4 regions of the Aeribacillus sp. FSL K6-8210 genome follow, and region 1 is predicted to be linked to each of the others. Evidence: riboswitches for the same ligand, from Rfam matches in the RefSeq annotation. Region 1 holds a riboswitch; each other region holds the start of a gene.
What was found. A riboswitch is a leader RNA that binds a small molecule or an ion and turns the genes downstream of it on or off. The one in region 1 is predicted to bind S-adenosylmethionine.
Positions count from the first base shown of each region.

Region 1 (7,579 bases):
CCTTCTTCTGACACAAAGATGCGGATCGCAACAACTTTTCGGTCATCAGCTAATGTGAAATAGTGGCGTCTGCCCTCTGGAACAGAAATAAGGTCTCCCGGATTAAGATGCACTTCAAAAAATTTTCCGTCCTGTCCTTGAATAACAAAAATTCCATGGCCGCTAACAATAAAGCGCACTTCATCATCTGTATGATGATGTTCACGCTGAAAATTTTTCAGCAGCTCTTCAAGGTTTGGCGTATGATCTGCTAAAGAAATGACATCCCAAGCTTTGTAGCCGCGTCTTGCTGAAATATCTTTAATTTCATTTTCAAAAGATTGTAAAATCGTTTGTTTTTCCTCATCATTTAAAAGATATTTCTCTTTTAAATGCTCTGGTAATTTGGCAATATCCCATTGCTCGTAAATAACACCTTGTTGATTTAAAAATGAAATCACTTCCTCTTGATTGCTGATAACTTCGTTTGTTCCTTGAATTTTAATAGTTGTCATGTGAAATACCTCCTTAAAATGTTTAATTATTTAAAGCTCCTGTACTCGCAAGGAGACCGGCTTTTGCTTGAATAAGAGCAAGCTGATACTGAAATAAAAATTCACAAGCTTCTAAAATTTTCTTCGCTTCAAAGCCATCTTTTCCCCATACAGTAATTCCGTGGTTGCGAATAAGAACTGCCCCTTTATCCTCCTTCACGAAATCGCCCAAAGTGCTTGCTAATGTAGGAATATGGGCATAATTATAAATAATCGGAATCTGTAATTCTGCATCTTCCTCCCAGCGGTCAAACGCTTTTATCAGTTCTTGTCCTTGAAATACAATTTTCCCAGCGTCACCATAAAGTTCAGAGATGACATTATTTGCAACCGTATGTACATGCAGGCTGCAGCCGGCTTTGCTTCTTTTATATATTTCGCAATGCAACAGCGTTTCTGCCGAAGGCTTCAGATGTGTTGCGCCTACAGGATTTCCTTCTCCATCAACAAGCAAAAAATCTTCCTTCGTTTTTTTTCGTTTATCTTTGCCGCTTGCGGTCACAAGAAACTGAAGAGGGGAATCTTGAACTTTTATGGCTAAATTGCCGCTTGTCCCCATAAACCAATCCCTCGCAGCAAGCTCCTCTTTAATCTCCGCAAGCTCATGAACACGAGTTAAAACGACACTCATTTTGCGTCACCTTTTTCTTCTATGAAATTTGTTTTGTTTATTGTCTTCTCTAAAATGTCAATACAGTCGTAAAATGTTTCGAAAGATTGATAAGGAATAGAAAATTCTTGACATTTTTTTGATAAATAATCACGTGCAATAACTGTATCTGCAATCTTCGCGGCTTCTAAATCTGTGACGGAATCCCCGATGATGATGGAATGAGTGTCAGCATTTGCAATTTGCCGAATAATTGACGGTTTGCAGCACCCACAATTTTGGTTGGGACATTTTTCATCACACGTATAAGGCCAATGAATGGTGATCGTTTCTCCGCTAAAATCCGCTTTATTGCAAAACAGTGCGGTAATAGAATCAAAAGGCTGCAACAGCGGTTTAATAAAAAAATCGATTCCGCCGCTGACAATGTATAAAGGAATGTTCATGTTTTTCGCATAATGAACAAAGTCGCGAAATCCTTCCCTTATTTCTGCAGTTTCTAAAATATAGTGAATGATGTCACCCTTTAAAGAAGATGGAAGAAGTGCAAACATCTTGCCGACTCCTTCCTGAATACTAATCGACTGGGAAAGGACGCCATCCTTCAATTGCTCCCACTCTTTTGGAGCGAAACGCTTCATGATGCTAACGATGTTATCTTTTTTTGTCACCGTTCCATCAAAATCACAAAATATTACTGGCTTCAATTGGACGGTGCCTCCTTCCATCCCCAGAGCCGAATTGCTTCTTGTAATTCTATGTCTTCAGCTGCTTCATTAAGGGGAACACCCCGGGAAACAGCGTCAACTGCCTGACGGAAAGCTTTTCCTCCGCCTTTAGCACCTTGCGGGTGACCGTGAACACCGCCTCCTGCATTAATGACACAATCTTTTCCAAAATCATGAATTAAAATGGGAACAAGACCCGGGTGAATGCCAGCAGATGGAACAGGAAAAACTGGTTTTAAAACTGATTCCTTCACCAATTCTTCTTTCACTTTTAAAACTTTGTCACGCTCCAATGCAACGCTGCCATATGGTGAAGGGAACAACGAAAAATCTGCTCCAGCAATTCTTATCAATTTTCCAAGCAATAAGGAATGAGAGAGCCCATATTTTTCGGATGAAGTAAACGATCCGCTAAACGCCGGATGAGCCATAATTGGGAGGGCGATTTCATCATCTTCCCTTAATGCTTGCAGCACATCGAGGCCATATGTAAAAACATTAAATAGCAAAATATCGGCACCTAATTCTTTTGCTTTTCTTGCCTTATCTTTCAATTCAAATGTTTTTCCCGTCAAATTGACCGCATACAAAGTTCGGTGCCCTTTTTCTTGATACACGTTATCAAGAACTTTTTTGCCTTCCTTTATTCTTGTTTCAAATGATGTGAGCGAATTTTCAAAAAGTATTTCGTCATCCTTTACTAAGTCGACGCCCCCGAGAGCCTGCTCCCGCAATTGGGCAAGAAGGTAATCCATATCACGTCCAATTACACCTTTAAAGATGCTCATCACTAACGGTCTGTCGTAAACGCCAAGTTTTTCTCGTAACCCCTGAATTCCAAAGCGAGGACCTGGAAAATACCGAAAGATCTCATCGTCAAACTGCAAATCTAGTAATTTTATTTCTCCATCTAGTGATAATTTTCCAAAAGTTGTCGTTAAGATGGCAGGAATGTCTTTAGAAAAGTTTTCTCCCGGAAAGCGAATGTGAAGCTGTGCAATCGTTTTGCCGGAGGATGGATCCTCGCCTGTTTCTTTTATTTCAACCACTTGTCCTTTATGCTTTTTTAACTGCTCTTGCACTAAAAGAGGAAGGTCAGTCCACGAACCTACCGTTAATCCAAGAGCAATGCCTTCTGCTTTTTTTTCTAAATCTTCTCGTTTCGCAATGATTTGGTATACTGCTGTTACGTGACCCATTTTTTCAATCCTCTTCATTCAGATTTTTTTATATAAATAAAACCTCTTCAATAAGAAGAGGTTTTTTGTCAAAACAACTTCTTATCTTTCAACATCTCTGTTGGGAGAATTAGCACCGTGCTCATCATATGAGTCGGTTGCCGGGCTTCATTGGGCTCATCCCTCCACCTGCTCTTGATAAGAGTTTTATTATTAACTTTATAATTCTTATTCGGTTACTTGGATTATGCCACTATCCTTCCCCTCTGTCAACACTTTTTTACATCATATTCGATTCAAATTCGCTTACATTTTTCTGATGGCATGCTACAATTATTTAATGGTGCAGTTTACAATTTGAGGTATTTACCGGAACTTGAGGTTGAGCCAAAACAGGAAAGCCTAAAAAAAGAGGACGAAAAAAGAAGGTACAACATCTTTTTAACGTCTTCCGATCGCATCATGCTAGATTACTAGACTTAGAAAAACTGGTTGAATTACGCAATTATAACGTTACTGGTTATCGTGAGACAATTTGTTTCTTGTACCGTTATTGGTTATGTTGCTTTTTGAATGATCCAGAAGAAGCCTTAAAACAAACGCTAACGTTTAATTTACAGTTTAATGAGCCTTTAAGAAGATCCACCAGAAGCGCTGAAAAGGCCTATTATGCACGGAATAACGAAGAAGCAAACCGAATAGCCAGAGAAAAAGGGTATCCTGGCGCTGGATATAATATCAGCAATAAAAAATTAATTGAATGGTTAGATATAACAGAGGACGAACAACGCCATTTAAGCACGATTATAGATGCGAATGAAAAGCGGAGAAGGAAACAAAAACGCCGGGAAATGGGCGTAAAAAGCCGTGAGGAGTATTTAAAAGAACAGCGCAATAAAACGGATAAGAACTTAGAAAAACTTAGACAAGCAATTGAGTTGAATCCTGATTTCTCGAATTACAAATTAGCTAAATTGCTAGGAATAAGTGAATCGTATGTAAGGAAAGGATGTTATATGTTATTTACTGGAACGGATGATTTAATTAAAAACGAGGATCGATCAATTAAAGAACATGATGTTTTATATTCTAGAATTAAACCTTTACCCGTGGTGCTAGTTGAGTCTTAACGCTCAACTAGCCCAAGAACAACAAGCGAGTAAGCCAGTAAAATACCATCCAGTGCCGTTTCAAATCCAGAAACCGAGTTCGCTCGAATCTCGGTGATCCGATACGAATCGACTAAAATCGAAAACACGGTTTCAATCACTTTGCGTTTTCGTTTCATCCACTGTTTCCATGCGTCGGATTGGAGAATTCGCTGATTTTTTCGAACGGGCGTCCAAAAAGCGACTCGATGCTCTTCGTACAGCTTCTTTTGCAGTTTTTGGCTGATGTACCCTTTGTCACCTAGGTTATATGGATGTGGAATTTGCGTCATGACGGTTTCAGCGGCCACCCGGTCGTGACAAGACGCTTCGGTGACAACATATCCCATCGGAAGCCCTTGGTCGGTGACCTGCAGGTGAAGTTTCCACCCATAGAAAGTGATCCTTTTGGAAGCACAATAGCCAATATCGGCAATTCCACGGAATCGTTTGACGCGATGCATTCGAGCTGAATGACACAGCTCGATCGGCAAGCTGTCCACGACCGCATACGCATGGTGTTGCCCACGCTTGGCTAGCTGGTGCCGAATCCACTTGATCGCAAAGCTAAGCGCTCGGCAGCGACGGTTGTACCGAGAACGCTCAGGGAACAAGTCCTTGGGAAACAAATTCCCAATCACAAACCGATGCCAAGCCCGTTCGGAAGTGAAGCCCAACAACTTTCCAAGGACATGGATGGTGATGATGACTTCGTCTTTCTGTTTCAACAAATGACGATTTCGACGTTGAAGAGGAATCTGGATACTCGATAGTTGAGCCGATACAAAAAGCAAAATCGATGCATATTGTTTTTGAAGTTTGACACGATCTGTAGTAAAATGAAAGTGCTCTTGCATGGGGATTCTCCTTTCGAATGGTAGGTCGCACTTTCATTCTACAGGAGATTCGCCAGGCAAGAGCTATTTTTTATGCTTGTTTGATTTTATCTAGCACCACGGGTAACCTTTATCTTCACAAAAAATGGAAGGGTTAGTGGTGTACTTTCAACCCCATTGATGAAATTAAACCGTTTCTCAACTGAACAATTAATAGAAGTTTCATATAAAGTTAGGGAAATCCACGGTATGGTACACAAATGGATACCAGAGACAGTTATTGATGATACATTTATTAAGCAATATGTTGAATCATTTACTGTTGCCTTTGAACAGGAAATCACTGTACTTCCAAGGACATTTTTACGTGAATTTATATTCGTATTAGACGCTGCAAAAGAGGGGAACGATGTCCATTCTCTTTTAAATTATTAGTCCTAGTACTGTAGAAAGAATTAAACTGGATTTAAGTCAGTATTTTGGACACCAATAAGTGAAATTTAATTTTGATCTCATTGACATCGCTTGTCGCTTGACATGGAGCCTCTGCGGGCGTGGTGTTATGCGAAGGGGGAAAGGGGCAATGAATTCTTTCGCATGGCAAATAAGCCTACCACACCCGCCACTCCATGTAAAGCGGATGCTTGTAAAATTGTGAAGAGCACTACGCTGCCCTTTGATACTGTCTACTGTTTCTTGTGGCGTCATATAGCCCAGGCAGCTATGAATCCGTTTCCGATTGTACCAGCCTTCTAAAAATTCGAATAAGGCTCTTCTGGCAGCTTGAAAGTTCAAATAGTTGATTCTATAGATCTCTTCCTTTTTCAGAATTGCATGGAAAGACTCAATGCAGGCGTTATCGTATGGGCAACCTTTTTTTACTGAAGGAGTGTTTGAACTGCTTCTTTTCCATGTATTCTACAAATTTCTCGCTTGTATACTGGGATCCCAAATCAGAATGCAAGATCAATCCCGGACCTGGACGTTGTGCCTGATAAGCGTTTTCTACTGCCTTTAAAGCCAGTTCAGTCGTCATGTGACGGTCAAAAGCGTAACCAACAATCTTTCTGGAATGTAAATCCATTACGGAAGCCAAGTAGCACCAACCGTCTCTCAAAGTATGAATGTACGTAATATCCGTAACCCATTTCTCGTTGATGGTTGTCGTTGAGAAGTCCTGGTTCAGCAGGTTATCGTGTTCTTCCATCTTGCCCTTATTGGAATGGGGGCGATACTTTTTTCTGATAATGGAATAAATGCCTGCAGCCTTCATCAAATGCTGAACCCGTTTCAGGCTGACTTTGAGCCATTCTTTTTCAAGCATATGGTGGATCTTCGGTTCTCCGTATCTCTGCTTGCTTTCCGTATGGATTTTTCGTATTCTGTCTGTCAGCTCCCGGTTTTCCGTTTTGTTTTTGATTCTGTTTTTTGTTTGGATTGATAGTAGGTACTTCTCGGCACGCCAAGGACCGTACACATGGTTTTAAGGTCATAATGGTGTCTGGCTCTTATCTCGTCAATCATGGATATAACAGTGGTTTGAATCTACTTCTTTGCGAATATGACCATAGCTTTTTTAAAGATTTCGTTTTCCTCTTTCAGCCGGTGCAATTCTTTTTGCAGGTTCAGAAATTCTTCCGGGGTAAAAGAGCCCCCGTCATCCACCTTAACCGGTTTTTGTTTTCTGATCCATTTGTAGAATGTCGTTTCAGACAGGCCATATTCGATCAAGATCTGTTTTACTAGTGTTCCAGTTTGATAAAGCTCAACCACCATTTCCTTAAATTCAGCATGATAACGTTTACGTTTTTCGCTTGTGTTACCTATATCAGGACACATCCCTTCGTTAATATTATATTTCACTAAAGGGTGTCCATGAAACTATACTAGCATCAGTAGTTATATTATTTAAAAAGATTCTTAATCCAATTTCTGTCTGACACATGTAATAAACTCAACACTCTTGATGCGACTAAGTCAAAATCTTCTTCATTCTTTGCATCCTCATAGTTAAACCAAGTTTCATTGGATTCTTTTATATTTTCTGTGAGTCTATATCGGTAATCTATACCTACATCGTGTGCAGTCACTTTACTTGGCGGAATTTCTTCTCCCCAACTCGTTGTTACTCCTTCAATTGGGCAAATAGCTAAAACTACAACAAAAGATCCACCATAACGATTAAACTGAAAAGTTATTAAGTCAATATTATCTTCATTTTTCCTTCTAAAATGTGGAAATGAACCTTTAAAACCATGTTCTCTTAAATAAGGAACAACAATCTTTTTTAATGCATTAGTCATATTTAGACGGTCATTGGAAGCCATATTTAGTATTCCTCCAAAAATTCATTTTGTCTTTTATATCTTAATTATATATTATTATTAAAAGAAAGGGGTTCCCATGTGATTCAAAACGAACTAGTACACTTAAAATTCACAATTCTAATTTTAGTGACCTCTAGTCTAAATATTATTTATAAATTTTATAAGGTATTCCTTTAGATTTCAAATAGTTTAGTACAGGTTTACTTGCCCCTACTTTTC
Region 1 is NZ_CP150172.1:3,388,438-3,396,016, forward strand. It holds gene NSQ41_RS16480 (cupin domain-containing protein) at 1-494, opposite strand, end outside; gene NSQ41_RS16485 (methylthioribulose 1-phosphate dehydratase) at 517-1,164, opposite strand; gene NSQ41_RS16490 (2-hydroxy-3-keto-5-methylthiopentenyl-1-phosphate phosphatase) at 1,161-1,871, opposite strand; gene NSQ41_RS16495 (2,3-diketo-5-methylthiopentyl-1-phosphate enolase) at 1,847-3,070, opposite strand; SAM riboswitch class I at 3,149-3,254, opposite strand; gene NSQ41_RS16500 (hypothetical protein) at 3,619-4,179, shown strand; gene NSQ41_RS16505 (IS982 family transposase) at 4,176-5,054, opposite strand; gene NSQ41_RS16510 (BREX system ATP-binding domain-containing protein) at 5,214-5,468, shown strand; partial or broken gene NSQ41_RS16515 (IS3 family transposase) at 5,718-6,872, opposite strand; gene NSQ41_RS16520 (DUF4304 domain-containing protein) at 6,938-7,360, opposite strand; gene NSQ41_RS16525 (hypothetical protein) at 7,506-7,579, opposite strand, start outside.

Region 2 (7,579 bases), 1.6 Mb from region 1:
ATCAATATATTCATCAAACGATTGGACATGTCCCCGTCTGGAGGATGAATTTCCTTGTCCTGGCAAATCCCCCATGACAACATGGTACCCGTTTGTTTGCCACTTTTTTATCAGCCATTTGTAACGTCCATGATGTTCTAAAGCTCCATGAATGATGACAATCGCAGCTTTAGGACTAGAACTTACCCATTTCCACATAAATTAACTCCTTTCCGAACATGACGGAAAATTTGTTATAATATGAAAAAAAGAAAAGGATGGTTCCCATGGTTATTTATCCATATAAAGACAAAAAACCTATAATTAGCGATTCGGCTTATATAGCTGATTTTGTCACAATCACCGGCGATGTTCAAATAGGAGATGAATCAAGCATTTGGTTTCAGACGGTTATCCGCGGTGACGTCGCCCCAACTATTATTGGAAATCGGGTCAATATTCAAGACCAATGCTGTCTGCACCAGAGCCCAAATAAACCGTTAATTATTGAAGATGATGTAACCGTCGGCCATCAAGTTCTGCTCCATAGTGCGATTGTGCGGAAAGGAGCTCTAATTGGAATGGGTTCGATTATTCTGGATGGAGCAGAAATCGGAAAAGGCGCTTTTATCGGTGCAGGCAGTCTTGTCCCGCCAGGCAAAAAGATACCTGAGAAAACTTTAGCATTCGGAAGACCCGCCAAAGTGATTAGAGAATTAACAGAAGAAGATCTTCAAGATATGGAACGCATCCGTCGCGAGTATATCGAAAAAGCTCAATATTATAAAAATATTGCTCGTATGAACAACATATAAATTGCTTATAAAAACATTTTAAAACTTTCTCTTTCAAATGTCATTCTTTACCGGGCAGCTTCATGTATTTTTAAAATTTTGTAAAATTTTTATTAGATTTGTTGAAGTTTACATAAATATGAGAGAAAATTTTTTTAAGAATTTTTGCTTTTTGAAAAGAGGAACTTTAACATGGGCAGACTGCTGAATCAGCTTTACCAATTTGAGTGCAAGTTGTTCAAACTGATTAATTCGCATTTTGAACGAAAAGGACTGAATGTTTATTTTCGGTATATTACTCATTTAGGAGGGGCTGTTTTTTCAATTGCAACATGTTTAATGCTGATGTTATTTTTTAATGAACCTGTAAAAACTGTTGCCTTGGCAAGTTCAGCTGCTCTTTTTTTCAGTCATATTCCGGTTTTCATTGTGAAAAGAATTTATCCACGCAGACGGCCTTATCTTACATTATTTGAAACAAAAGTGTTAGAAAATCCGTTAACTGACCATTCATTTCCTTCTGGACATACGACAGCTGTATTTTCAGTGGCTACACCATTTTTGCTCTTTTTTCCAGCCTTAACATGGATTTTGCTTCCTCTCGCATTCAGTGTAGCACTATCAAGAATTTTTCTTGGCCTACACTACCCTTCAGATGTGCTGGCGGGAATAGTTCTAGGAGCTTCAGCAGGCACCATCTGTTTTGTCGCATTCGGACCATAAATCGAGTAGGAGGGAGCGATTAACTCCCGTCCTCTCACACCACCGTACGTACGGTTCCGTATACGGCGGTTCAATTAAGATAATTGACGCAAGTCTTTATAACTTCCGTGAATAGCTGTTCTCTTTATGCCAGTGGTCACTCCACCCTCCAAGAGATCTCCCACGGGATTCACCGCTTCCTCCCTCAAGTGAGGTACTACGTTTTCTGTGTTCATCATGACTCACTGAATGCCAAGGGCTATTCTCTCTTAATTGTTCGGTCCTTCTTAGTTGTTCTAGACCAACTAATACTATGACCTCTGCTGACTTCTGACGGTTCAGCTATCTATCACTAGATAGGTTACCAAGGTTACTTGGCGTGCCAGCCAGACCTCCCCGGGTAAGAGTGTAATCTTTCCTTCCATCCATCTGCTTCATTTACTCTGTATCACCTTCGGCAGAAAGGGCTTTGTTTTGTCTTGCAAACTCACCCAGTGATACCTAGCCTCATATGAAGTTCGTGTTCCTCAGACCGGAAGTTTGCCGCTCGCTTCCTTCAGATTCCGCGTCACCACGGACACCCTTGCGTTAAGCTAACTGCTACTTCTGCCTTCGCAGCTCGGGACTTTCACCCTATAGATTACACCCATGCCGGGCGCACAAGCAAAAAGGTGTCTAATGCATGCATCGCATTGGACACCTTTTTTATTTTACAAATATTGATGAGCTTGTTCGCGCAAAGCTTCCGCTTTATCTGTGCGTTCCCATGGCAAATCTAGATCGTTGCGTCCGAAATGACCGTAAGCAGCTGTCTGTTTGTAAATCGGGCGGCGCAAGTCAAGCATTTTTATAATGCCAGCTGGGCGCAAATCAAAGTTATTGCGAATTAATTCAACTAAAACATCTTCGCTTACTTTGCCAGTACCGAACGTATCAACAGAAATAGAGACAGGTTTCGCCACACCAATTGCATAGGCCAGCTGAACCTCGCATTTGTCTGCAAGTCCGGCTGCGACAATATTTTTCGCTACGTAACGAGCCGCATAAGCTGCAGATCGGTCTACCTTCGTCGGATCTTTTCCTGAGAAAGCTCCTCCGCCATGGCGCGCATAGCCTCCGTAAGTATCGACAATGATTTTTCGTCCCGTTAATCCTGCATCTCCTTGTGGTCCGCCAATAACGAAACGTCCGGTAGGGTTGATGAAATATTTTGTTTCTTCATCGATCAGTTCTTTTGGAGCAACCGGATCAATTACTTTTTCTTTAATATCCTGCTTAATTTGTTCTAAAGTTGCCTCCGGATGGTGTTGAGTCGATATGACAATTGTGTCAATTCTAACCGGCTGTTCATTTTCATCATATTCTACCGTAACTTGCGTCTTTCCGTCCGGACGCAAATAAGGAATTTCTTCGCTTTTTCTAACTTCTGTAAGCCGGCGTGAAAGCTTATGGGCAATGGAAATCGGGAGAGGCATTAATTCCTTCGTTTCATTGCATGCAAAACCGAACATTAACCCTTGATCTCCAGCGCCAATCGCTTCAATTTCTTCATCAGTCATTTGTCCTTCTCTCGCTTCTAAAGCTTTATCCACCCCTGCAGCAATATCGGGTGATTGCTCATCAATTGATGTTAAAACAGCACAAGTTTCAGCATCAAAACCGTATTTAGCTCTCGTATAGCCGATCTCTTTGACCGTTTCTCGCACAATTTTTGGTATATCCACATACGTGCTTGTCGTAATTTCTCCACTGACTAATACAAGTCCGGTGGTGACAGATGTTTCGCAAGCTACACGTGCGTTCGGATCTTTTTCTAAAATGGCATCTAAAATCGCATCTGAAATTTGGTCGCAAATTTTGTCCGGATGCCCTTCCGTTACGGATTCAGATGTAAACAGACGGCGCTTTTTTGTCATTTACTGCTTCCTCCTCAAACTTAAAATGATGTTTATGGAGTGCTACACTCCTTGTCATTGACACGGAACTCATTCCCTCGCCACTATTGTAAACATATCAAAATATTTCGTACGATAAGAAAAACTTGGCTAAACGAGATTTCTCTTATACATAGAAAAAACCTTCCCTGCCAGAGGAAAGGTTGTTATAAACATCATTGCCTTTCACTCTTATCGTTCAAGGATATAACCTTGCATCAGGTTAGCACCATTGCTCGTCTATGAATATGGAATTCTTTCGCATCATGTTGTATGTCCATAGAATACCGGGATTTTGAAAGCCATATTCTACTGTCTTCTTTCAACGAGCCGGTTGCTGGGCTTCATAGGGCCTGTCCCTCCGCCAACTCGGGATAAGAGTATCCGTTCAAATGTATATCATACAGGAGCAAAAAAGTACTTGTCAACAATAAATAAAGCTTCTCTGTAATTTTCCAAATCATCTGATATCCATTATTTCAGTATCAGCTGATCAATCATGATTCGTATGATGCCCAAAAATGAAGGCAAAATATATAGTAAAAACATTATTTTCAGAAATCGATAAATAGGATGGATTATTTTTGCGAATGTGTTATACTATTTCTATAAAACCATTTCAAATATGCAAAAAAAGGATGGTATGTATATGAATATTGTAGATGTATCAAATGAATTAGCTTCGTTGATCAGCGGACCAAATGCATATCATAATTTACCAGTCGCACGACTTGTAGAAAAAGTTTTAGCTAGGAAAGAAGGTTTTTTAACAAATACAGGTGCAGTTTCGGTTACAACAGGCAAATATACCGGCCGGTCACCAGAAGATAAATTCATCGTTGAAGAAGATTCTGTCAAGCATTTAATTGATTGGGGACCCGTCAACAAGCCAATTTCATCAGAAGTTTTTGAAAAACTGTACTTAAAAGTCATACAATATTTAAAAAATAGAGATGAAATTTATGTTTTTAACGGATTTGCCGGAGCTGACAAAAAATATCGTCTTCCAATTCAAGTGGTCAATGAATTGGCGTGGCAAAATTTATTTGCTCGCCAACTGTTTATCCGTCCGAAAAGCCAAGACGATTTAAAGGAGCATAAAAATCCGTTTACGATTGTTTCCGCTCCTTCCTTTAAAGCAGATCCAGCTGTGGATGGAACGAACTCAGAAGCATTTATCATTATTTCTTTTGAAAAGAGAATAATCCTGATCGGCGGAACTGAATATGCAGGCGAGATGAAAAAGTCTATCTTTTCCGTCATGAACTTCCTGCTTCCAGAAAGAGATATATTTTCAATGCACTGCTCCGCCAATGTCGGTCAAGAAGGCGATGTCGCGCTCTTTTTCGGTTTATCGGGAACAGGCAAAACAACACTTTCCGCCGATCCAAAACGCCGATTAATTGGTGATGATGAACACGGCTGGTCTTCATCTGGTATTTTTAATATTGAAGGCGGCTGTTATGCAAAATGCATCGGTTTGTCTGAAGAAAAAGAACCTCAAATTTATAACGCGATTCGATTCGGTTCCGTTTTGGAAAACGTTGTGGTTGATGAATCGACACGAATTCCTGATTATGACAACTCCTTATTAACAGAAAACACCCGTGCGGCTTATCCAATTGAAGCGATTGACAATATTGCTAAACCGAGCATTGCGGGTCACCCTAACACTATTATTTTTTTAACAGCTGATGCGTTCGGTGTTCTACCGCCAATAAGCAAATTAACGAAAGAACAGGCTATGTATCATTTCTTAAGCGGTTATACGAGCAAGCTTGCTGGAACGGAAAGGGGTATTACTTCCCCTAAAACAACGTTCTCCACATGCTTTGGCGCACCATTTCTTCCGCTTCCAGCTACAAGATACTCTGAAATGCTCGGAAGAAAAATCGAAGAACATGATGTGAAAGTATTTTTAGTCAATACAGGGTGGACCGGTGGAGAATACGGAGTAGGAAAGCGAATTAAACTTGCTTATACAAGAGCCATGGTTCAGGCAGCATTGGAAGGCGAACTCGATGAGGTGGAAACTGTAAAAGACCCTATTTTCGGGCTGGCGATTCCTGCTCATGTTCCAGGAGTGCCTGATGAAGTTTTACAGCCTATTAAAACATGGAGTGATAAAAACGCTTATGAACAAAAAGCGTATGAATTAGCAAAAGCATTCAAAGAGAACTTCAAAAAATTCTCGAACGTTCCGAAGGAAATTGAAGAACTTGGCGGTCCAATCATATAAAAAAATTACTTACTTTCGGCTACAGCTTTGAACTGTCCCCTGTCAAGTAGACTGTAGAAATAATAAAAATATACCTAAGCGGCTTTAGCTCTATATTCCATGGGGCTAAAGCCGCTTAATCTTTTTTGATACCTTTCATAATGATAAAAGCGGTTGTACTCATCCATCGCAAGAGCTAATTCTTTAAATGTCTGATACTTATGTAAATAATACTTCTCGCATTTAAAGCGTTCCCCAAAAAGATACCATTGGCCCATTATCAATGCATCTGCCTACTCTTGACATACTTTGTGTCATCCCTGCTTGGTCTATCCTACGTTTAAAACCATGAGAGGTATATTGGAACCCACGGTCACTATGAATAAGTGGATGCTCTCCTTTTAAAAGTACGGTGGCTTGATCCAACGTTTTGAATACAAGATGATGATGATTGGAATGTCCTAAAACATCGCTCACAATTGATCCATCATATAGATCAAGAATAGCACTTAAATAGGCTCTCTTTGATGAACCTATTTTAATTCTGTGACATCAGCTACCCATTTTTCACTTGGCTTTTCCGCTGTAAATTCACGATTCAATATATTTTCTGCAACATGTTGAGGGAAAACGTTTTAACCACTTATAGTAAGCAGCTCGTGAAATACCGGCGATTTCACATATAAGATTATGCTTAGTTTTCTTTCTCATGAAGTTCCCGGATTGCGATATACTTGTCTTCAAAACGGATTTGGTTTACTTTCACCTCCTTTCGATTTCCTCTAACTTTTTTAAAAATAGATTCTCCGCACGTAAGCGCTCATTTTCTCTTTCTAACTTTTTCATCTCCAGTTTCATTTTCTCTTCTGGAGATAACTCTGCTTCTTCTTTTTTTCTTCCTCGTTTGTCTTTATCCATTGCCTTAAAGAATATTTAGTAATTTGATACCTTTTACAAAGCTCTTGAATAGTACATTCTCGGTTTTCATATGCAAGTAAAACTTCAAGTTTGAGCTCTGTTGTATATTGCTTATACATAGAAAAACTCCCCCTAAGGTAAAACAGATTTTTTATATTTTAATCTGTCTACCTTAAGGGGAGCATATCACTTTGTCGATAGCCTTTTAATATTTTTATGTGGTTTGGCAAAACAAATCGGCATACGCAGATTTTTAGACGAAAACCCCTTTTTCAACGAACTTTTATGAAAAAGGGGTTACGCGATTTTTTATGATAAGACAAATGGAAGCCGTACTCGATAAAATTAAGCAAATTCCTCCTTCCACAATCCGTTCAACAAATGAACGGAAATATGATGACGGTTAATTGGTTGAGTACAATGAAGTGAGATTATAAGTAAGCACGGTTTTGTTATCAGCCCATTCCAATTTAATAATTTCAGCTGTTCCTGTAGGATCGCTTATCAACGTTTTTCGAACTTCCAAAGGAATATTCATAGGATAAAGGCGATAGCCATCTTTGACAAGCTGAAATACGTTTTCCTCTATCCGCTTTTCCTTCCCTTTTGTAATAATCATCGTATTTAATTCAAGCGGCATGCCCATTTCTCCAATCCCCTTTCATTTGATCGATCATTTTTTAGTATGTATCATATGAAAAATATAATGGTCAATTTTTCATCCATTTTATCATTCGTTCTAAAACCATCCGGTTATGCCGAGGCGGAAAATGATGACTAAAATGTTGGAAATACCAGCTTTCCACTTGCTTTCCCAATTCTTTCAGCCTTCTTTCCAATCGATATGCATGTTCAATTGACACGTTTTCATCTTTTCCCCCATGAATGATTAAAACGGGTGCTTGCATTTTTTCAAGGTAATACAACGGTGTCCGCCATTTATAGCGGTCAGGATATTTCTTCGGTGTCCCTCCAATAACTCTTTTCATCATCCTTCTTAAGTCCTTTCTCTCCTCATAAGTTAAAAACATATC
Region 2 is NZ_CP150172.1:939,708-947,286, reverse strand. It holds gene NSQ41_RS04760 (alpha/beta hydrolase) at 1-198, opposite strand, end outside; gene NSQ41_RS04755 (gamma carbonic anhydrase family protein) at 267-794, shown strand; gene NSQ41_RS04750 (phosphatase PAP2 family protein) at 966-1,496, shown strand; gene metK (methionine adenosyltransferase) at 2,186-3,391, opposite strand; SAM riboswitch class I at 3,599-3,790, opposite strand; gene pckA (phosphoenolpyruvate carboxykinase (ATP)) at 4,059-5,648, shown strand; partial or broken gene NSQ41_RS04735 (IS3 family transposase) at 5,723-6,536, opposite strand; gene NSQ41_RS04730 (DUF2584 domain-containing protein) at 6,949-7,191, opposite strand; gene NSQ41_RS04725 (prolyl oligopeptidase family serine peptidase) at 7,256-7,579, opposite strand, start outside.
Region 2: another riboswitch for S-adenosylmethionine. It lies ahead of metK (methionine adenosyltransferase); the one in region 1 lies ahead of NSQ41_RS16495 (2,3-diketo-5-methylthiopentyl-1-phosphate enolase).

Region 3 (7,579 bases), 1.7 Mb from region 1:
AATCAGCTGATTGTCGTTAAACAGTTCGCCGACAATTTCCATTCCTTTCATTAACGGCCCGTTGATGATATCGAGAGGATCATCATATTTTTCTAGTGCCAGCTGCAAGTCTTCGATTAATCCTTGCTTTGTTCCTTCCACAACGTATTGTGCGAGCCGTTCCTCCAAGGTTAATTCCGTTTTCGGCTTTTTTTCCTCTTTCTTTTTGTCGCGGTAAAAGTTCGTAAATTGTGCGAGCGTCTGATCATTTGTTTCAAATAATAAGTTTTCTGCCAACTTCCGCTCTTCCTCAGGGATCGAAGCGTACCGTTCTAATTTTTCCGTATTGACGATCGCATAATCGAGCCCTGCCTGTGTGCAATGGTATAAAAAAACGGCGTTTAATATTTCTCTGCCGACCGGCGGAAGCCCGAAAGAAACATTGCTGATCCCGAGAATAGTTAAACAGCCGGGAAGATGTTCTTTAATTAAACGGATCCCTTCGATCGTTTCTTGGGCAGATCCGATATATTGCTCATCACCTGTGCCGACAGGGAAGACGAGTGGGTCAAAAATAATGTCGCTTGGACTTATACCGTGTTGATTGACTAAAATGTCATAAGACCGCTTGGCAATCTCCAGCTTTCGCTCCGCAGTCAGAGCCATTCCGTCTTCATCGATTGTTCCGACGACAACAGCTGCACCGAATTGTTTCACAAGCGGGAGAACTTCTTCAAACCGTTCTAAGCCGTCCTCTAAATTGATCGAGTTGATGATCGCTTTCCCTTGTGAGTATTCGAGCGCTTTTCTGATGACATTGGCGTCGGTTGAGTCAATGACAAGCGGCGCTTTTACTTTTTTTACAACCTCGCGGATGAAGTTTTCCATATCTTCAAGCTCGTTTCGGTCCGGATCTGCGAGACAGACATCGATGACGTGGGCGCCGTTTTTCACTTGAGCGCGGGCGATCTCCGCTGCTTCTTCAAATTTTCCTTCCGCAATGAGACGCTTGAATTTACGCGAACCGATGACGTTTGTGCGTTCACCGACAAACAGCGGGCGCATTGATTCATCATAGCGAAGGGGCTCGATGCCTGATACCGTATGTTGATTTTGCTTTTTGACGATTTTTCGCGGTTTTAAGCCTTCCATTGCCTCCCTTATTGCGCGAATATGTTCGGGAGTTGTTCCGCAGCAGCCGCCGACCATATTAAGCCAGCCTCTTTCTGCAAACCCTCTGATTTTTTTGGCTAAAGATTCCGGTGATTCGTGGTAGCGTCCTTCTTCATCAGGCAGTCCGGCATTCGGATAACAGCTGACAGCGGTATTGGCGATTTCAGACAATGTGCGGATGTGATCGGTCATGAATTCCGGGCCTGTCGCACAGTTTAAGCCAACGGCAATTGGATTCATATGTTCAGCTGAAATGTAAAACGCTTCAATATCTTGACCGGCAAGAGTTGTTCCCATCGGTTCTATCGTTCCGGACAGAATGATCGGCACTTCTTTCTTGAGCTTTTGAAAAGCTCGTTGAATTCCTAAGTAACCCGCTTTTACATTGAGCATATCTTGGCTTGTCTCAAGCAGAAGTACATCAACGCCCCCCTCTAACAGTCCTTCCGCTTGAACTTGATAAGCTTCTGCCAATTGTTGGAATGTGACGCCGCCTGTAACGGAGAGCGTTTTAGTCGTTGGCCCCATTGATCCTGCCACAAAACGAGGCCAATCCGGTGTTGAATATTTTTCTGCAGCGCGCTTTGCAATCTCAGCTGCTTTTTTATTTATTTCAAAAGCAAGGTGCCCCAAGTTATATTCCTCGAGGACGATGCTTGTACCGCCAAACGTATTTGTCTCGATAATATCAGCGCCTGCTTCAAGGTACGCTTCATGAATACGGACAATCGTTTCAGGGGAAGTGATGTTTAAATATTCGTTGCATCCTTCATATTCTTCACCGCCAAAATCTTTCGCAGATAATTCTGCAGCTTGAATCATTGTTCCCATGGCTCCGTCTAGTATTAAAATTTTTTTCTCCAGCTGTTCCTTTATGTTATACATGGGAAATCTTCCTTTCTCGTTTTGCCTTTTCTTTTTCATGAATGTATTCCGTCAGCTCGACTGTCATCTCATAATGCAAAAACGGAGTGATTAAGTAAATGCCGTTAAACAGGTCAAATGCTGCGTCAATAAGCGATTTTGCAATGGCAAGTCCTTCTCGTTTTCCCTTTTCTTTATCATTGCCTGCTTTTTGCATCTGTTCGCGAATCGAATCAGACAATTTAATGCCTGGCACTTCGTTATGAATAAATTCAGCATTGCGGCTGCTTATTAACGGCATAATCCCGAGATATATCGGAACATTCAGATGTTTTGTTGCTTCATATACTTCTTCGATCAGCTTCTCCGAGTAGAGCGGCTGCGTAATAAAATAATCGGCTCCACAGCTGATTTTTTTCTCAAGTCTCTGAACTGCGCGATCAAGATGTCTTACGTTCGGGTTGAAGGCGGCGGCAACAGTAAAGTTTGTTTTTTGACCAAGTGATTTTCCGGAGTATGACAAACCTTCATTAAATTGCTTAATTAAACTGATTAAATCAAACGATGATAAATCATAGACAGAGGTTGCACCCGGAAAATCACCGATTTTGGACGGGTCGCCGGTGACCGCTAAAATATCGTGCAGGCCAAGCGTATGCAGCCCCATTAAATGGGATTGAATGCCGATTAAATTTCTGTCACGACATGTTAAATGAACGAGCGGGCGAAGCTGGAAACGGCTTTTCACAATTTTTGCGCAAGCAACATTGCTGATTCTTGGTGTAGCAAGGGAATTATCCGCAAGCGTAATTGCATCAATCCCCGCTTTTTTCAACGCTTTTGCTCCTGTTAAAAATTTTTCCAAGCCGAGCGTTTTCGGCGGGTCCAATTCTACAATCACTGAGCGTCTGTTTTTTGCAATATCTGGGAGAGGAGTTTCTTGACTTTCTTTCATAGGTAAAACATGAATTGGAACATTTCGTTCTTTTACTTCTTTCTCTGTGACAGGAGGGAGGTTTGATACCGCTTCAGCCATTGCCCGAATATGTTTCGGCGCGGTTCCGCAGCATCCGCCGAGAAGCCGGACACCTTGTTTTCGGAATTGAAGAGCCGCTTCATAAAAATAGTGTTCATCTGATTCATAAACTAATCTTCCGTTTTCATACCTTGGCAGGCTGCCGTTTGGAAAAGCGGATAAAAAGGCATGTTCAAACAGCGGCACTTCTTCCAGAGATTGCAGCATATGATAAGGGCCTAAACGGCAATTGAGGCCGACAATATCTGCACCAAGTTCTTCAAGCATTTTCAAACCGTCTGCCAATCTTGTTCCATTTTGAAAGACGCCTTGTTCGTGCAAAGAAACATTTGTGATAATGGGCAAATCCGTTTCTTTTCTAGCTATTTGCAAAACGGTTTTCAGTTCTTCCAAGTCGTAATAGGTTTCTAAAATAATGCCATCTACGTTTTCGGATAAAAGGACATGAAGCTGCTCACGAAAATTTTCGGCAATGTCAGATAGCGTGAAGGCGCTTTTTTGAAACGAACGGATGCCGCCGATTGTTCCGATGACATACCCTTTGTTTTCCGCTTTTTGTAACGCCCTCTTTGCAAGTTCAACCCCTTTTTGGTTGATGATCTTTATATCATCTTCCAGCCCATATCTGGCAAGCTTTATGCGATTGGCGCCGTATGTATTTGTTTGAATAACAGTTGCGCCTGCGTCTAAATAGGCTGAATGAATCCGTTCTATTTCTTCCGGTTTTGAAACGTTTAGCTCATCAAAGCATCTGTCTATTCCGAATGAGTATAGTAGAGTCCCCATTGCTCCGTCGGCAATTAATATATGATTCTGTAAATCTTGTAAAAGCCCCATAAAAAGTCCTCCAATCAAATGAAATAGGCGCCTGCAAGGAGGCGAACACCTATATAAAAAAGAAAAGCCTTCTAAGAAGAAGACTTTTTCTTGAACAATTTCCCCTTCTTCTTATCTTCCGAGCGCAAATTTACGCATCGCTGGATTTAGCACCTTGGTACCCAAAGTTTTTGGGTAATCCGGTTGCTGAAGGTTCATCGGGCCAGTCCCTCCGCTTCTCTTGATAAGAACGCTTTACCGTATGAAATTTTAAAACAACGGATTAATCCTAATTTAACGAATTTTATCAAAATAATCAATATAAAATTTCAATTTTGTGAACAGGGCAAAGCTAGCGAAAATTAATAAATTGTACGTCGATCGGCAAGTCGGCGCTTTTCACAGCTGCAATCACTTTTTGCAAATCGTCCTTGCTTTTGCCGCTTACCCGGACTTGGTCGTCTTGAATTTGGCTTTTTACTTTTAGCCCGGTATTTTTGATCAGCGCATTGATCTTTTTCCCGTTTTCTTTGTCAATTCCGTTGACAAGTTTGGCTCTTTGTCTGACAGTGCCTCCTGAAGCCTTTTCGATTTTCCCGTACTGAATATTCTTGGTTGCGACACCGCGTTTAATCATTTTGCTTACTAATACATCTTTTAGTTGATTCAGCTTATATTCATCGTCAGAGATTAGCACAAGCTCATCTTTTTCTAGGGATATATCGCTTTTAGATCCTTTGAAATCATATCTGTTTACAATTTCTTTTTTCGCCATTTGAATGGAATTGTTCACTTCGGCAATATCCACTTTTGAGACGATGTCAAATGAATTCTCCTTAGCCAACTTTTTACCTCCAATAACGTTATTTACATTCATTATAGTGAATGTCGTTCAGTTGAACAACTCTTTTAGGGGTTCCTCGCAAATTAAATGAAAAAACCGTTACTTAAAGCAACGGCAAGGAAATTAATATCTGCTTAAATGCAATTAAGCTAAAGATGTCGCTTTAGAACATTTAGGGGAAAGAAAGTCTTGTAAGTTTTTTACTGCTTCGAGCGAATCTTCTCCTTCAGCGCTGATGACTACATGACCTTCTAAAAAGGCGGAAAAACCGAGCATGCTTAAAACGCTTTTCGCATTTAATTGGAGCTTTTTTGTTTGGAATAAAATGTAGCTGTTAAATTTAATCGCTTCATGGACAAGGGAAATGACATATTCCGGCTCCATCTCTTTTGTAAGATACACGGAAATTTCATGTTTCTTCATTGTGCCACCTCTTGTATACTTATTTTACAATATCTTACATTAATAAAGGATAGATTCCCACATGTTTGTCATTTCCTCTTACATATAAAAAAATGACCTCCGCTTTTGAATATGGAAACGTTTTGGATTTCTCTGTTTTTTAATGAAATGAATGGCCTAATCAAATTGAAAGTTATTGCCCCGCCCATGTTTTATTAGACAAAAATGAAAACAAAAGCTAGAGAAAAGATGCATACTGTAAGATAAGAAAGCGTCTTTTTCTTTCAGAACGTCCGGATAGAAGAGGTGGAAGACTCGCCTTTAGAGATATTTCAAAAAAAGAAAAAGCCCGACAGGCGGGCATTATAAATGATCCGTTTTCTTTGAGTATTGCCGTTTTCCAAGCTCTCGATTTTTTTCCTTCAATAGATTTTTTTCGTGTCGTTTTGCATTGTTGTCTACAGCTTTTTTATCATTATCGCTTGTTTTGGACATTCAGGAAGCTCCTTTCCATACTGTTATATACTTATGATTTCCATGAAGCTTCTTGAATATGTTTATTTAGAAAAAATACAGCAAGGGTGCCGGGGCCAGAGTGTGCACCAATGACAGCACCGATCGTATGGATGATCATTTCTTTTGGATGAAACGTTTCTTCAATTAATTGTTTTAATTCGAGAGCTGCTTCTTCATCATCACCATGGCTGATGGCGATTGTCTGTTCACTCAATCCGTCTCCACGCTCTTCCATCAGCTCAAGAATTCTCCGGTAAAGCTTCTTTTTCCCGCGGATTTTTTCCAGCGGGATCAGCTTTCCTTCTTCGACATGCAAAAGCGGCTTGATATTAAGCAGTCCGCCAACAAACGCAGATGTTTTGCTGATTCTCCCGCCGCGAGCCAAATATTCCAGGCGATCAACTGTAAAAATGTGCTCCATATGACTGCAATACTCTTTTACTGCATTTGCCATTTGTTCTAAATCAAGTCCTTGTTTTGCTAATTGAATGGTGTAGCGGACAGCAAGTCCATACCCAAGTGAAGCACATTTCGAATCGATAATTTGCAGTTTCCAATTCGGATATTTTTCAAGCAATTGCTGCTGAACCATAACGGCAGTTTGATATGTACCGGACAATTCGGAAGAAAAGGCAATATACAGCGCCGGCTGATTGTCTTTCGCCAGCTTTTCAAATTGATTGGTGATTGTTTCCGGTGATGCTTGTGATGTTTTAGCAACGTTTCCAGCTCTCATATAGTCGTAAACTTCTTTCGGTTTGATTGTCAATTGATCCTCATAGTCCTTCTCGCCAAGGTGGACACGAAGAGGGATGAAAGAAACGCCTTGATCGTTTAAAAAAGAGACAGGCAGATCACAAGCACTATCAGCGATAATGTGAATATTCATTAATCACACCTACTTTTTTTCATTTACATATAGTCTATCTTGATCACAAATAGAAAACAATACAATTTGTGCAAACTGAAAATTTAAAAAAGAAGGACAAAAAAAGAAAAAATGGACGAAACAAGAGGAGCTCGTTTCGTCCATTTCATATTTATTCCTTGTTCAAAATGTGCCGTACAATCGGCATTCTGGATGGTGTTATGCCTGCTCGATTTTTTCTCGATGCAGATGCTGTACAAAGATTGGTCTGTTCAAATTCGATCTGTTCATTATAAAAACAGCCCTTAAAAGGATTCGAAAATGAACGGAAGGGCATTATCCTTCGAAGCTTGCTTCGTTATTGACTCTTGCTTCTGATTCGGCAAACGTCATACGGTATGGAAACTTTTCATCATGTTTTTTGACAGCACCTTTTCCTTGCTCAATGAATCGTTTCGATTTATTCCGTTTGCCCAAGTTGGAATCCCCCTTTTGATCATTGACGAAATGAGTTCGTCAATTATAGGGTATCCCTTTTTAAACATCTAAATCCTTGTCAATTGTTGTGAGGTGTAAAAAGATAATCGAACTTTTGGACTTTTGCAAAGATTAAAGGGACAGCAATTCCTTTAAAAATTTTGCAACTCCGTCTTCTTCATTTGTCAGCGTAATTTCATCAGCAATCTCTTTGAGCCGCTCAATTCCGTTTCCCATTGCAACGCCTAATCCCGCATATTCGATCATTTCCAAATCATTGTCTTCGTCGCCAAAAGCGATAATTTGCTTTCGAGGGATATTGTAAAATTCGGCGATTTTTTGCAATCCGACTGCTTTATTAATGCCTGCTCGGATAATTTCAATAACATGCCACGGGTGAGCCCAGCTTCTGTGGTCTACAACTTCCGCATGAACTTCATTTAAATAATGGCGAATCCGCTTGACATTTTCTTCATCTGAATGGATTAACATGCTTGTGACATCGCGATTTAAAACAGCTTTTAAGTTGCCGATTTCAATTTTCGGATTTCCTATACTGAAAATATCCAACCATTGTTCATTATGGTAATGAAAATAAACATGA
Region 3 is NZ_CP150172.1:1,051,589-1,059,167, forward strand. It holds gene metH (methionine synthase) at 1-2,037, opposite strand, end outside; gene NSQ41_RS05230 (bifunctional homocysteine S-methyltransferase/methylenetetrahydrofolate reductase) at 2,030-3,889, opposite strand; SAM riboswitch class I at 3,998-4,119, opposite strand; gene NSQ41_RS05235 (YajQ family cyclic di-GMP-binding protein) at 4,221-4,712, opposite strand; gene NSQ41_RS05240 (HPr family phosphocarrier protein) at 4,857-5,135, opposite strand; gene NSQ41_RS05245 (DUF3941 domain-containing protein) at 5,478-5,609, opposite strand; gene NSQ41_RS05250 (DegV family protein) at 5,641-6,519, opposite strand; gene NSQ41_RS05255 (hypothetical protein) at 6,835-6,975, opposite strand; gene NSQ41_RS05260 (Cof-type HAD-IIB family hydrolase) at 7,108-7,579, opposite strand, start outside.
Region 3: another riboswitch for S-adenosylmethionine. It lies ahead of NSQ41_RS05230 (bifunctional homocysteine S-methyltransferase/methylenetetrahydrofolate reductase); the one in region 1 lies ahead of NSQ41_RS16495 (2,3-diketo-5-methylthiopentyl-1-phosphate enolase).

Region 4 (7,579 bases), 1.8 Mb from region 1:
CCCTACGCTTAATCGAAGAAGACCATCGGTTATCCCTCTTTTGATCCGTTCTTCTTTCGGCATCGCGGCATGGGACATTTTAGCTGGATACGACAAGATCGATTCAACTGCACCAAGGCTGACTGCGAAAACAGGCAGCTGAACATGATCAGCAAGAATCTTGACCGCTTTTTCATCTTCTAGTTCAAACGATAAAACCGCTCCACCGTTGACACTTTGCCGCAAATGAATATCTGACCCTGGGTGATCGTGAAGACCCGGATAGTACACTTTTTTAATGGCAGGGTGCTTTTTCAAAAATTCTGCTAATTGAGAAGCTGTTTTGACGGATTGATCCAGCCGCACATGAAGTGTTTTTAACCCTCTTAATACAAGCCAGCAATCATGCGGGCCGAGAACAGCGCCGAAGGCATTTTGAAGTTTGTAAAGCGCTTCGCCTAGCTTTTCATCTTTCACAACTGCCAGTCCTGCCAAACAGTCGCTATGACCTGCCAAAAATTTTGTTGCACTATGTAAAACAATATCGGCCCCTAAATCGAGAGGCCTTTGCAAAGCCGGAGTCATAAATGTATTATCAACAAATGTTAAACAGCCATTTTCTTTTGCAAGCTGCACAATTGCTCGAATGTCCGTCACTTTTAACAGCGGATTCGAGGGCGTTTCAATGTAAATCACTTTTGTGTTCGGACGTATATTTGCTTTTACGGCATCAAGGTCCGTCATATCGACAAACGTATATTCAATGCCAAAGCGCGATAAAACATCGGCAACGATCCGGTATGTTCCGCCGTACACATCTTCTGTGACCAAAACATGATCACCGGAAGAAAGTAAAAGAAAAGCTGTTGATATAGCGGCCATCCCAGAAGCAAACGCAAAGCCTCTCACTCCGCCTTCCAGTTCGGCAATCGCCTCTTCCAACGCTTTTCGTGTTGGATTTCCTGAACGGCTGTAGTCAAATTCAGGAGATTCATCCAATGTTTGCTGATGAAACGTTGACGCTTGCTGAATCGCCACGCTGACAGCACCAGTTGTCGGGTCAACCTTATGTTTATTATGAATCAATTTTGTTTGAAAGCTCCATTGGTCATGCATTTAGTAAATCCCCTTTCGCAGCTGCTTGCAATGCCTGCTTGAGATCTTCCTTCAAATCCTCCACGCTTTCAATCCCTACAGAAAAACGGAGAAGCCGGTTACATACACCGTTTTGAATTCGGATTTCTTCCGGAATGTCCGCATGTGTTTGGGTAGCTGGATACGTTATAAAGCTTTCTACCCCTCCAAGGCTTTCCGCAAAACAGATTAATTTCAGATTCTGCAAAAACGGGTTGACCCATTCTTCTTTTTTCACACGGAAGGAAAGCATTCCGCCTCTGCCAGGATATAATACATCATCAATTTCAGGAAGCTCTTTTAAATATGCCGCCAGCTTCCTTGCATTTTCCTGATGTTTGGCCATTCTCAATGATAAAGTTTTCATTCCTCTAAGCAGCAGCCACGAATCAAAAGGAGATAATACCGCACCAATTGCATTTTGATGCATGGCTAATTTTTCGCAAATTTCTTTCCCTTTTGCACAGACCAGGCCGGCAAGGACATCGTTGTGACCGCCTAAATATTTCGTTGCGCTGTGAATCACGATATGCGCTCCTTCTTCAATCGGACGCTGCAAAACAGGTGTGTAGAACGTATTGTCAACGATCAGCAGCAAATTGTGCTTCCGGGCCAATTCCGCCAACGAGGAAATCGATGTTTCCTGCATAAGCGGATTAGTGGGCGTTTCTAGAAAAATCGCTTTAGTATTTTCGTTTATTAATGATTCCGTATATTCGCGAGACGTAAAATCGTCATAGTGGAAGGAAAGACCGTATTTGCGCCACTCTTCTTCAAACAAGCGGTATGTCCCGCCATATAAATCTTTTGAAACGATCAGTTCATCTCCACTTTTAAATAAAGCCATAATCGTCTGAATCGCTGCCATTCCGGAAGAAAATGCAAATCCTTGATCGGCTCCCTCCAATTTGGCTATGGCGTCCTCGACAAGCTCTCTCGTTGGATTTTTTGTCCGAGTGTAATCATAACCTGTTGATTCACCTATTCCTTTATGCCGGTAGGCTGTGGACAAATAAATGGGGGCGCTTACTGTTCCTGTAAGAGCTTCACTTCGATTTCCTAATTGGGCCAAAACTGTTTCAATATTCATCTTTGACTTTCCTCCTTTTTTAGTTAGTAAAAATGTGCTGCTTTCATTGCCTGTAGAGGAGGCTTTAAAAATAAAACGCCCTCTTCATAAGAAGAAGGCGTTTATTGTTTGGCTCCTTCTTATCTTCCAAGCATATCTTACGGCAAAATGCTTGCTGGATTTAGCACCTTGGTACAAAGGTTATCATGCCGCCGTCCTTGTACCGGTTGCTGAGACTTCTTCGGGCCAGTTCCCTCCGCCTCTCTCGATAAGAATTCCGATATGAACTTTTGATAGGTATAACTTTACCTCAGTTTTAAAAAAAATTCAAGACGTTTCCTGCCAACAATTCCGATAACTTTGATTTATTTTCAGTAAAACTAAAGAAAAATAAGAACTTTCTTTAAATAATCCGTCGATTCTTGAAATGTTTTTTTGCGAAAGCCAAAAGGGAAATTTTTTTGTATGGATCACCTTTGATCCTCCATCATTTCAATGAAGTGGTTTTATTTTCCCCTGAGGCTTCCCAAATTTTAATAGATTTTAAAATATAAATATTCAATTCGGAAGCTGTCGTATTTGGAGAAAAATTGTGAACGAGGTGATCTTCTTTAGAGGAATTGGAAAATTTTAAGAGTATTTAATAAACAGTGAATGAAACGATTGAATTGGCAAACTAATCGTTTGATAAATTTTTCGCCAACTTCTGTCAAACGAACCCGTACTCCATAAAGCAACTGAACAGAAAACGAAGATGCGATATTTGTTTTGCAGGTGAAGCTGGGAAGCAAAAAAGATGAACATAAACGTGCCGTTGGAAAATTTGCTGAACATTCTTTACTGATGCGCCTTCTCTTTTTTATCAATATTATGGAAAGGAAAGACTGTTTATGATGCTGTATATAATCGACAGCATACGAACCAATAATTTTCATGACGAGCAAATGATGGGGCAAATCAAAATTATGTGAGAAAACGCTTTCTAAAAACTGGAACATCATCAAAACAATGTGTACGGAATTTATTATGATTATGAAAGCGACTACAGAGGAGATTATTTATTAAGCATTGCAATTGAAGAAAATAATGGGGAAGCTTTTAATTGAAATCCCGAGCAACACGAAATATAAAGTTTTCCAAGTAGATAAGACGGACGAACAAGGCATGTTTAAAACTTGGAGTAAGATTTGGAAGCAAGAAGAAACTGGTTTAATAGAGCGTGCTTGAAAAATACAGCCTAAAGCCCAAATGGAGAAATTGAAATTTATATAGCCATTAAGTAATGGCAAACAATGTTAAAAAATGGGAGCTTAGTCGAGCGAATTAGATAAAAGCTCTCGCAACAGCGGAATCCCAATATACAGGCATAGTCATAAACAACTTTCGGGATAAGCCCTGTTTTAACAACTGCTTCATCTTGAATTTACATCAACAAAATAACCCCCCTATCCAGAAGCCGCATAATATCAAAAAGCTTCTGTATAGGGGGTTTATTACTTAATTCAAAAAGCTTGTATCTACAAGACCTTTAAGATCCGGTTTTTCTTTTAAAAATTTCAAGTCATAAGAAGAGTTAGAAAAGTCTTGAAGAACTTTTTCATCCACTTCGGTTGTATAGCGGACACGTTCCCAAGCGCTGTCGATAATTTCTGGGTCAAGCTCTTGATTTGTTATTTCTTTAATCGATTGAATGGCAATATCGCGTGCTTCCTCTTTGTTTTTATTGATGAAGTCGACTGCTTTTTTGTGGGCTTTGACAATATTTTGAACTAAATCTTTATTTTCTTTAATAAATTTGTTGCTCGTCACTAAAACAGTGTTCGGAAGCGTTGTGCCATAGGCGATATCTTTCGTATCGACAATCACTTTCGCCCCGTCTTTTATTAATAATGAAGCCCAAGGCTCAGGCACAGCGGCTAAATCCACTTTTCCCGATTCAAAGAAAGCTTGATATTGTGCCGGGTTTCCAGTTGTATGCTTTAATGTGCCGCCGATTCTTGATGAAGCAATGTCGTAATCTTGCAAGTACGTTTCAAATTGGACATCGTGAGTGCAGCCGACACCAGGAGTAATGAATGTTTTATTATGAATATCATCTAAGCTTTCGATTCCGCTTTTTTTGCTTGCTACGACGACAGTACCCCCAGATGACGCACCGGCAATAATTTTCACGTCTGCACCATTAGAATAGTTATTCATGACAGGAGCTGGACCGACAAGCCCGGCGTCAATTTCGCCGGTTTTCAACGCTGTCATAAAAGCACCGCCATCCGGAAAAGTTTTATATTCAATCTCTACCTGATCCCCTAGCGCTTCTTCATAGTAGCCCTTTTCCTTCGCAATCATCGCCGGAACATGGTCAATGTTTGGAAAATAGCCGATGACTACTTTATTTTTTCCGCTTTCTTCTTTCCCTGATGCTTCATTTCCTCCACCGGCTCCGCAGGCAGATAAAATACCGATCAGCAGCAAGGAGATAAATGATAGCAACAAACTTTTTCTCTTCATAATCTCAACTTCCTCCTTTATTGTTCAAGCAATCCCCATTTTTTCATCACTTTCTTTTCAATTCTGCTGAAAAAAACTAAATCTACTAAAATTCCAATTAAGGCAATGATAAATATAATGCCCATCACTAACGCCATATCGCCAAAGTCCGATGCGAATTTTAATGTATAGCCTAAACCCGGGCCGGTGCTTAGCAGCTCGCTACCCATTAGGCCTCTCCACCCAAACGCCCAAGCAAGCCTTGCACCAGTTACTGCATGCGGAATGGCTGCAGGAAAAATCACATGAGTAAACAGTGAAAATCCGTTGTAATCCATTGTCCTTGCCGCATTTGTGTAGATTGGAGGAACGCTTTTAATGCCTGTCCGCATATTCAATGTCATCACAAGCGTTCCACCGAGCACAACAATAAAAATGATCGCTTTTTCATTTAAACCGAACCAGATGATGGCTAGAGGCAGCCATACGATGCTCGGTACGCTTTGCAACGGCAAAATTAAAGAGCCAATGGTATCATCAATTACTTTCGATTTTGCCAAAATAACCCCTAGCACCGTTCCAAGAATTAGAGCAATCACAAGCCCGATTGCCAGCCGCTGAAAACTTGCCAGCAAATCATAAACAAGAGTTAGATCAGCAAAACCGTTCCACAATGCCTGAAAAATATCGCTCGGAGCCGGAAAGACGACAGCCTTAATATTTAACAGCTTGACGATTGCTTCCCATATACCCAGTGCGGCTGCATAAAAAATGATTCGTTTAACGACCTGCTGCATAACTTTCTTCCTCTTTCACTACTTTATCAATTTCTGACTTCAACAGCTTTTGAATGCGCTCTTCATATTCAGCAAGCTGCTTTCTAAATTCATCACGTGGTCTCGGAAAAGAAACTTCAATCTCATCAATAATTCTCCCAGGCCTTGTACCCATGACGATAATACGGTCCGATAATTTTAACGACTCTTGGATGCTGTGCGTAACAAATAGAATTGTTTTTTTCGTATCGATCCAAATTTTTTCCAACACTTCGTGCAGACGTGAACTCGTCTGCTCATCCAACGCTCCGAACGGCTCATCCATTAAGAGCACCTCAGGATCCATCGCCAAAGCTCTTGCGATCGATACGCGCTGCTGCATGCCGCCGGAAAGCTCGTGCGGAGAATGCTTGGCATATTGGCTTAATTGAACCATGGCCAAATATTGATGCGCCTTTTTTTTCGCTTCTTCCTTCGGCATTTTTTTCTTCAGCGGAAACATGACATTTTCCTCAACTGTCAGCCATGGAAAAAGGGCTGCCTGTTGGAACACTACTCCCCGGTCGCTTCCAGGTCCTTTTACTTCCTTCCCGTTTACCAGCACTTTTCCCGATGTGGGGGCTGTTAACCCGGCAACAATCGATAATAACGTCGACTTGCCACAGCCGGAAGGGCCAAGAATGGAAACAAATTCTCCTTTCTGCACAGTCAAATCAATTTGGTCAAGAACCGTTTGGGAGACGCCATGATGTTGAAATGTTTTTGAAATATGCGCAATTTGGACAGACAAAGTAATTCCCCCAGTATATGATCATTCTTACCTATCTTATCGGATTAGTCGTTATCATTATAATATAAGCATTTTTTATTTTGTCAACCTTTTTATTTGTTGGAGACTTTTCAAAAGAGTGATAAAATAATGAGAAGTCCAGCCTAACTGGTAATTAGTCATTTTGGAGGAATTGGTATGGCCCAAAAAGTCGCACCTATTAAAGAAGAAACATTTTTTAGCAAAGAGCTGGGGGAAGAAGTTTCTTTGCTCATATTTTTGCCGACTTCTTTTTCTCCATTATCTCATCATCATCTTCTCATCGCCCAAGATGGTGGAGACTACTTTAAACTGGGAAGGATCGCGCGTTTTGTTGAGGAATTAACAGAGCAGCAAACGATTGAAGATTTGATCGTCGTCGGCATTCCTTATAAAGACATTCAAGATCGAAGAAGAAAATATCATCCCGATGGAAGCCAGTTCAACAGCTATATCCGATTTTTAGCTCATGAATTAATTCCTGTTTTAGAAGAACGTTTTCCACTTTTGCCATTAGGAAGAGGCCGTGCGCTTATCGGTGATTCTCTGGCTGCAACCGTTTCACTTATGGCAGCGCTGTATTATCCGCATACATTTGGAAAAGTGATTATGCAATCACCATATGTGGATGAAAAGGTGTTAGAAGCGATCGATGCTTTTTCACAGCCTTCTTTATTATCTATTTATCATCAAATCGGGAAACAGGAAACGAGCGTAAAAACGACCGATGGGAAAATAATAGATTTTTACACAATCAATCAAAAACTTCATGAACGAATGGAACATAAAGGATTCGAATGCATTTATGAAGAATTTGACGGCGATCACCGCTGGACATATTGGCAGCCGCTGCTAAAAGACATATTAAAAAAAATGTTTGCTGTATCATGAAAATTCATTCTTTAAGTTGTTATAATAAAGAATACGAGTAAATATCAAGGAGGCCAAAAAAATGAAGTACGGAATTGTGTTATTTCCTTCAAAAAAGTTGCAAGACATTGCCAACTCATATAGAAAACGTTACGATCCGCATTATGCGCTTGTCCCTCCTCATTTAACATTGAAGGCACCGTTTGAAGCTGACGAAAAAGAAATTGGCGATATTGTGAAAGAACTTAGGAAAATTGCGAAACAAGTGAAGCCTTTTAAACTCTCTGTCTACAAATTCAGTTCATTTGCTCCTGTCAATAACGTTATTTATTTAAAAGTTGAACCAAATCCGGAATTAACAAAATTGCATGAGCTTCTCCATCAAGGAAAATTTAAAGAGAAGCCTGAATACGCTTTCGTACCTCACATTACAATTGGACAAAATTTATCGGATGA
Region 4 is NZ_CP150172.1:1,139,845-1,147,423, reverse strand. It holds gene metC (cystathionine beta-lyase) at 1-1,095, opposite strand, end outside; gene NSQ41_RS05710 (methionine biosynthesis PLP-dependent protein) at 1,088-2,203, opposite strand; SAM riboswitch class I at 2,320-2,457, opposite strand; gene NSQ41_RS05705 (hypothetical protein) at 3,251-3,409, shown strand; gene NSQ41_RS05700 (aliphatic sulfonate ABC transporter substrate-binding protein) at 3,680-4,690, opposite strand; gene NSQ41_RS05695 (ABC transporter permease) at 4,708-5,466, opposite strand; gene NSQ41_RS05690 (ABC transporter ATP-binding protein) at 5,450-6,235, opposite strand; gene NSQ41_RS05685 (alpha/beta hydrolase-fold protein) at 6,413-7,144, shown strand; gene NSQ41_RS05680 (YjcG family protein) at 7,206-7,579, shown strand, end outside.
Region 4: another riboswitch for S-adenosylmethionine. It lies ahead of NSQ41_RS05710 (methionine biosynthesis PLP-dependent protein); the one in region 1 lies ahead of NSQ41_RS16495 (2,3-diketo-5-methylthiopentyl-1-phosphate enolase).